Regions from separate parts of the Desulfolutivibrio sp. genome, predicted to be linked through region 1. Evidence: predicted binding sites of a transcription regulator. Region 1 holds the regulator's gene; the other holds the start of a gene.
What was found. Region 1 encodes sigma-54, which starts transcription at its own class of promoters, with help from an activator protein. Its sites were predicted from a motif close to CTGGCACGGNNNNTGCTT; they were not measured.
Positions count from the first base shown of each region.

Region 2: ispD (2-C-methyl-D-erythritol 4-phosphate cytidylyltransferase) is a predicted target of sigma-54. The motif match lies at 1,401-1,418, and genes of this name have one in related genera.

Region 1 covers NZ_JAZHDB010000066.1:66,196-69,601, forward strand. Annotated here, with positions in the region: gene V3572_RS05115 (CTP synthase) at 1-425, shown strand, start outside; gene V3572_RS05120 (KdsC family phosphatase) at 472-993, shown strand; gene rpoN (RNA polymerase factor sigma-54) at 1,139-2,572, shown strand; gene hpf (ribosome hibernation-promoting factor, HPF/YfiA family) at 2,624-3,169, shown strand; gene V3572_RS05135 (PTS sugar transporter subunit IIA) at 3,237-3,406, shown strand, end outside.
Region 2 covers NZ_JAZHDB010000134.1:1,443-4,848, forward strand. Annotated here, with positions in the region: gene ispD (2-C-methyl-D-erythritol 4-phosphate cytidylyltransferase) at 1-1,202, opposite strand, end outside; RNA gene rnpB (RNase P RNA component class A) at 1,297-1,669, opposite strand; gene V3572_RS10080 (zinc ribbon domain-containing protein) at 1,744-2,508, opposite strand; gene V3572_RS10085 (Nif3-like dinuclear metal center hexameric protein) at 2,525-3,406, opposite strand.

The sequences.
Region 1 (3,406 bases):
ATTTCCGCACCAAGAAGATCGAGCGCCGCGAGGCTGACGGCGATATGGGCGGCACCATGCGCCTGGGGGCCTATCCCTGTGCGGTCAAGCCCGCCACCAAGGCCTATGCGGCCTATGGGGAGCTTGAAATCTCCGAACGCCACCGGCACCGCTACGAATTCAACAAGGTCTACGCCAACCAGTTCGAGGAGGTCGGCCTGTCGTTTAGCGGCCTGTCCCCGGACGGCGAACTGGTGGAGATCGTTGAGCTGAAAGACCATCCCTGGTTTCTGGGCTGCCAGTTCCATCCGGAATTCAGAAGCAACCCCATGCGCCCCCATCCCCTGTTCCGGGAATTCATCAAGGCCGCCGTGGCCCGGCGCGAGGCAGGCCACGGCGCTTCCACGTCCGAAAAGTGCCCTCCGTGTCCGGCGGCCAAGGCATGATCCGTCGTGCATCCCGGCCCGGGACGTCATGCGGTGGAGCCAGGCCATGGACCTGATGTCCCGGGCGCGCCGGATCGCGCTTCTGGTTCTGGATGTGGACGGGGTCATGACCGATGGCGGACTTGTGTATGACGCCGCCGGGGCCATCCGCAAACGCTTCCACGTCCATGACGGCCTGGGCATCAAGCTGGCCCAGGAGGCGGGCATCGAAGTGGCCATGGTCAGCGGCCTGGACCAGGGGGCGGCCGCCGCCAGGGCCAGGGAGTTGGGGATTGCCGAATACCACGGCGGCCATCTGCGCAAGCTGCCGATCCTGGAGGACATTCTGGCCCGCAGGGGCCTGGCCTTTGAACAGGCGGCCTTTCTGGGCGACGACTGGGTGGATGCCCCGGTCATGGCCCGGGTGGGGCTGCCCATGGCCGTGGCCGACGCCCAGCCCGAAATTCTGGGCATGGCCCTGTGGATATCCCGGCGTCCGGGAGGACAGGGGGCCGTGCGCGAGGCCATCCGTTTTCTGCTTTCGGCCCAGGGAAAACTCCAGGGGCTGTGGCGAAAATGGGAGCGATAGCCCCGGGGTCTGCGAGTTGCCAGGGCGCGGCGTCTGTGTCATAAATCGCACTACGCAGGCGGCCCAGGCCGTAGGCGTGACGCGGGCGGATGCTGTCTCGCCCGCATGATCTTCAATCGAGAGCACAAGGTACAAACGAGATTCCATGGCGCTGGAACTGCGGCAACAACTCAAACTTTCGCAGCAGTTGGTGATGACTCCCCAACTGCAGCAGGCCATCAAGCTTCTGCAACTGTCCAGGCTGGAGCTCATGGAGAGCATCCAGCAGGAATTGATGGAAAACCCTCTCCTTGAAGAAGTTCTGGAGGAGGAGAAGGGCGACCGGCAGATGGCCGAAGACGATCACGCCCCCAAGCCCGGCGGCGAAGATACGGCCATCGAAAAGGAGCTGATCAAAAACGCCGAATGGGACGACTACCTGGGCGATTTCGCCAGCACGCCGGTCCAGTCCCACCTCCGCGAGACGGAAATTCCCGAGGACGGCATGGCCTTCGACGCCCGCCTGTCCTCCAAGCCCTCCCTGGAAGGCCATCTGGACTGGCAGATGCGCCTGTCGCACTTCACGCAAAAAGAACTGGCCATCGGCGAGGCCATCTGCGGCAGCCTGGATTCTTCGGGATATCTGTCGGCCACGGCCGAGGAACTGGCCCACATGACCGGGACCACGCCGGAAGAGGTGGAGGCCGCGCTGTACAAGGTGCAGCGGTTGGACCCCGTGGGGGTGGCCGCCCGGAGCCCCCGCGAATGCCTGTTGGTGCAGATGGAGGTTCTGGGCCTGACCGATCCCATCCTTGTCGAGATCGTCTCGGAGCATCTGGAAGACCTGGAGGCCCGCCGCTACAAGCCCCTGGTGAAGAAGTTCAAGATCACCATGGAGCAGCTCAAGGTCTATCTGGACACCATTCAGAGCCTCGATCCCCTGCCGGGGGCAAGCTTCGGCTCAAGCGAGCCCATCTTCGTCAGCCCCGACGCCTACATCTACAAATATGGCGACGATTTCATCATCCTGCTCAACGAGGACGGGATGCCGCGTCTCCAGCTCAATTCCATGTATCTCGAAGACGTCATTCCCAAAGGCGACAAGGATCGGGACTACATCCAGGACAAGAAGCGGTCGGCGGAGTGGCTCATGAAGAGCCTTTATCAACGCCAGCGCACCCTTTACAAGGTTCTTGAGAGCATAGTAAAATTTCAGCGGGGATTTTTTGAAGATGGCGTGAACAAGTTGCGTCCGCTCATCCTCAAAGATGTGGCGGAAGACATCAGCATGCACGAATCCACCGTGAGCCGCATCACGTCCAACAAGTATACGGCCACGCCCCACGGCATCTTCGAACTCAAGTTCTTTTTCAACAGTTCCCTGGAGCTTGACGACGGCAGCACCGTGGGTTCGGAATCGGTGAAGGCCACCATCCGGCAGCTTATCGCCGCCGAAGACCCGAAAAAACCCATCAGCGACGAGGCCATCGCGGACATCCTCAAGGAGCGGTTGCAGATCAACATCGCCCGCCGCACCGTGGCCAAGTACCGCACGGCCATGGACATCGCCTCGTCATCCAAGCGCAAGGAAATGTTTTGATTCGCCCGTCACGCCGTGATCCGTCACGGCCGAACATACAGGAGGCGCCCCATGAACATCACGTTCAACTTCAAGAATTTCGAACCATCGGATCATCTTCGCGATTACGCCCGCAAGCGTTTTGACAAACTGACGAAATACATGACCAACACCGATTCCTCCGAGCTCCAGGTGAATCTGAGCGTGGAGAAAACCCGGCAGATGGCGGACATCGTTTTCACCGCAGACCTGTTGCACATCTCGGCTCACGAAGAGTCCGAGGACATGTATTCCACCATCGACCTCATCCTGGACAAGCTCGAGGCCCAGGTGCGCAAGATGCGCGAAAAGCAGAAGGACCGTCGCAAGCGCGCCGAATCCGTGCGATCCGACGTCATCAGCTTCACCGATTCCGCGTCGGGCCCCCGGGAGCGGACCATCATCGAGTCCGAGCATTACCAGCCCAAGCCCATGTCCGTGGATGAAGCGGCCATGCAGTTGGACACCCTGGGGTACGAGTTTTTGGTGTTCCTCAATTCCGAGACCGAGCGGATAAACGTCATCTACCGCCACAAGAAGGGCGATTTCGGGCTCATCGACCCTGGCACCGGCAACTGACGCCGAAAAAAAACGTCCGGGCCATGACCGCATTGGCGGGGAGGTCTTCGGGGAGTAACGCGAAAAAATGAAGCTTGAGGAGTATCTGCGGCCCGAATTCGTCCTGGACGATATGCGGTCCGTACACAAATCCGACGTGTTGGCCGAACTGGTGGCCCCCATCGGCGTGGCCTTTGAAGACTTCGACGTGGACAAGGCCCACCGGGTGCTTCTGGAACGCGAGGCGCTGGGGACCAC
Region 2 (3,406 bases), on a different contig from region 1:
GCTTTGATGCCGCGTTTTTCCCCGGTGAACCCCAGGCCTTCCTCGGTGGTGGCCTTAAGCCCCACCCGGGACGGGTCGAGTCCCAAAAGCGAGGCCAGGTTGCGCCGGATGTGCTCCCGGTGGGGGGCGATCTTGGGGATCTGGGCGATGATGGTGGCGTCCACATGGACCAGGGCCATGTCCGCCCGGGCCAGTTTCGTCAGCACTTCGCTTAAAAATATACCCGATTCCATGCCGGAAAGGGCCGGGTCCGTGTCCGGGAAAAGCGCCCCGATGTCTCCCAGGGCCAGACAGCCCAGCAGGGCGTCGGTTATGGCGTGCAGGAGCACGTCGCCGTCGGAGTGGGCCAGGACCATGGGGCCGCCTGCGATGGGCACCCCTCCGAGTTTCATGGGCCGGGCGTTGGCCGCCGTGGTCTCGGTCGGCCCGGCGTAGCGATGCACGTCGTAGCCGTGCCCCACCACGGGAATGCGCGGCGCGGCAGGGGGCTCGCGCCGGGCGAGCAGGTCCAGATCGGCGGGATGGGTGACCTTGACGTTGTCCGGCGAGCCTTCCACCACATGAACGGCGACGCCGATGCGCGCGACCATGGAGGCGTCGTCCGTGGCCGTGAATCCGTCGGCCCGGGCGGCCTCGTGGGCGGCCAGAAGGGAGGCCCGGGCGAAGCCCTGGGGGGTCTGCACGGCGGCCAGCTCCTTCCGGGGCAGGGTTTCCAGGGCCAGGCCGTCCGGGGAGACCCGGGTGATGGTGTCGGTGACGGCCATCCCCGGGATGACCGCCGGGTGGCCGGACAAAAGGGCCTGGACCACCCGGCCGACCAGGGCCGGGTCGGCGAAGGGCCGGGCCGCGTCATGGACCAGGACGTGGCGGCAATCGGGGGGCAGGGCGGACAGCCCGGCCGAGACCGAGTCCTGACGGCGGGCCCCTCCGGCCACGGTGACCAGCGGCAGGCGCAGGCCGTCGTCAGCGGCGTATTGCCGGGCCAGGGCCGTGGCCTCGTCCAGGCGGTCAGCGGGAAAGACCAGCACCAGCCCGGACAGGGCCGGACAGGCGGCCAGGCTTTGGGCGGCATGCCAGAACAGGGGACGACCGGCGAAGGTCAGAAACTGCTTGGGGACGCAGGCCCCGGCCGCCGCCAGCCGGGAACCGCTCCCGGCGGCCACGATCACGGCCCAGATATTTTGGTGGGGCGTATGGGACATGCTCGGGTTCCTTTCGGGCGTCGCCTGTCGTGGGGCCATGGGGCCTTGCGGCCCGGATGCGCCGCAGGACGGCGGGCGCATCCGGCGGAAAAAAGAAGGGAGTCGGACGATAAGCCGGGTTTTGTTCCCCGGGAGACCCGGGGCGGCCATCATTCCTCTAGGACCGGAATTACTTCCGGCCTCAAGCAACCTACCCGGGGGCATCGGCCGGGCCAGCCTCAAACGCCCCCCTATTTGGTTTTGCTCCGAACGGGGTTTGCCTAGCCGGTCGCGTCGCCGCGACCGCTGGTGGGCTCTTGCCCCACCGTTTCACCCTTACCTGCGGGGACAATGCCCCGCGGGCGGTCTGTTTTCTGTGGCACTTTCCAGGGATCGCTCCCTCTGGGCGTTACCCAGCGTCCCGCCCTGCGCAGCCCGGACTTTCCTCCCCGGACGCACGCGTCCGCGGCGATGGCCTGTCCGACTCCCAAATTGTATACATAATGCCGCAACCCGGCCTGGTCAAAAACGCCCGGCGGTGTGTCGCGAAGGCCGTCCGGGGCTAGGCCTCCTGGGCCGCCTCGGCCGGGGCCGTTTCGGCGGGTTCCTCGGCGGGCACATGGTTGCTCCAGTAGATCAGGCGCTGGCAGTTGGGGCAGCTTAAAATCTGCACGCCCTTTTGCAACTCGATAAACGACTGGGGCGGAATGCTGATGTGGCAGCCGGAGCAGATGCCGGCGGTGACCGGGACGATGACCGGGTTTTTTAAGCGCGAACGGATGAATTCATAGCGTTTGAGCACCGGAAGGGGCACGGCGTCTCCGGCCTGGCCGCGCAGGGAGGCCAGTTCGTCCAGACGGCCCTTGGCGTCGGACATGCGCGCATCGAGCCCGGCCCTGGCCGTGTCCAACTCGGCCAAGAGCGCCGCCATACGCTCGTCCAGGTCGCGGCGGGCGTCGAGTTGGCGCGTGAGCTCCTCGCTGACGGCGGACTTTTCTTCCTCGCGGGTGCGGTTCTGTTTTTCCAGATTGTCCATCTCCCGCATCATGGCGTGGTATTCCTTGTTGTTGCCGACCATCATGAGCTTGTTCTTGCTCTTTTTCAGGCGCAGGGCGTCGGTCTCGATTTCTCCGTCCAGGCGCTTTTGCTGCTCGGTCAAAAATTGGATCTTTTCGCCAAGGACGCTGCCTTCTTCTTCGAGAACCTGCAATTTGGCCTCCAGGGTGGAGACCTCCTTGGGGGCCGTGGTGAGTTCGTCTTCAAGCAGGACGATTTCGTCGTCAACCTTTTGCAAAACCACCAGTTGTTCGATTTGTTTCATGTACATGGCACGCTCCAAACGGTTATTCCGGCTTGCGCCGCGTCTGTCCGCCCACAAGACAGGGGGCCAGGGGGTCGCGTCCGGGAAAATGTCGCACCTCGACCCCCAAGGGACCGAGTTCTTCCGCAAAAGTGTCGGCCAGAAGCCGCATCATCCGTTCTTCCAGGCAAAAGTGCCCCACGTCCAAAACGGGGAGGGGGGCCTCCAAGGCCTGGTGATATTTGAGATCCCCCGTGACCAGGATGTCCGCCCGGGCCTGGGCGGCCGCCTGAGCCAGATCCGACCCGGAGCCGGGGCAGAAGGCCGCGCGGGCGATGTTCTCCGGGGGACGCCCGGCCAGGGTGAAAAACGTCCGCCCCGTCAGTCCGGCCAAGATGTCCAGAAATGCTCCATAGGGCAGGGGGGCGGGCAGATCGCCGACAAGGCCGAAGCCCATCTCCCGCAGGCCGTCCGGCAGGCGGGCCGGGTCGGCATGGTCCGGCAGGGGGCCGGTCGGTTCGAGGACGGAGACGTTCGCCAGGCCGAAATCCCGCATCGTCCATCCGGCGGGACCGTCCGGGCGCACGTCCAGGGAGGTGTGGGCCGCGTACAGCCAGGCCCCGTTCGAAAGCGTCAGGCGCAACACCTCGTGGTAGGCGTCCCGGCGGTCGGGAAGGCGGGGGACGAGCAAAAGGGGATGGTGGGTCAGGATGAAACGGGCGCCCCAGTCCAGGGCAGCCTTGACCGTGGCCGGTGTGGGGTCGAGGCCCACGGCCAGCTTCTCACAGGCGTCGACCGATCCGGCGATCTGGATGCCGCTTCTGTCCCAGGCGGCGGCATGGCGCGGATCGGCGGCGCGTTCGATGCGGCGGATGATGTCGGCTATCTGCATGCGCGAAAACAAAAGGCGCTTTCCCGTGGACAC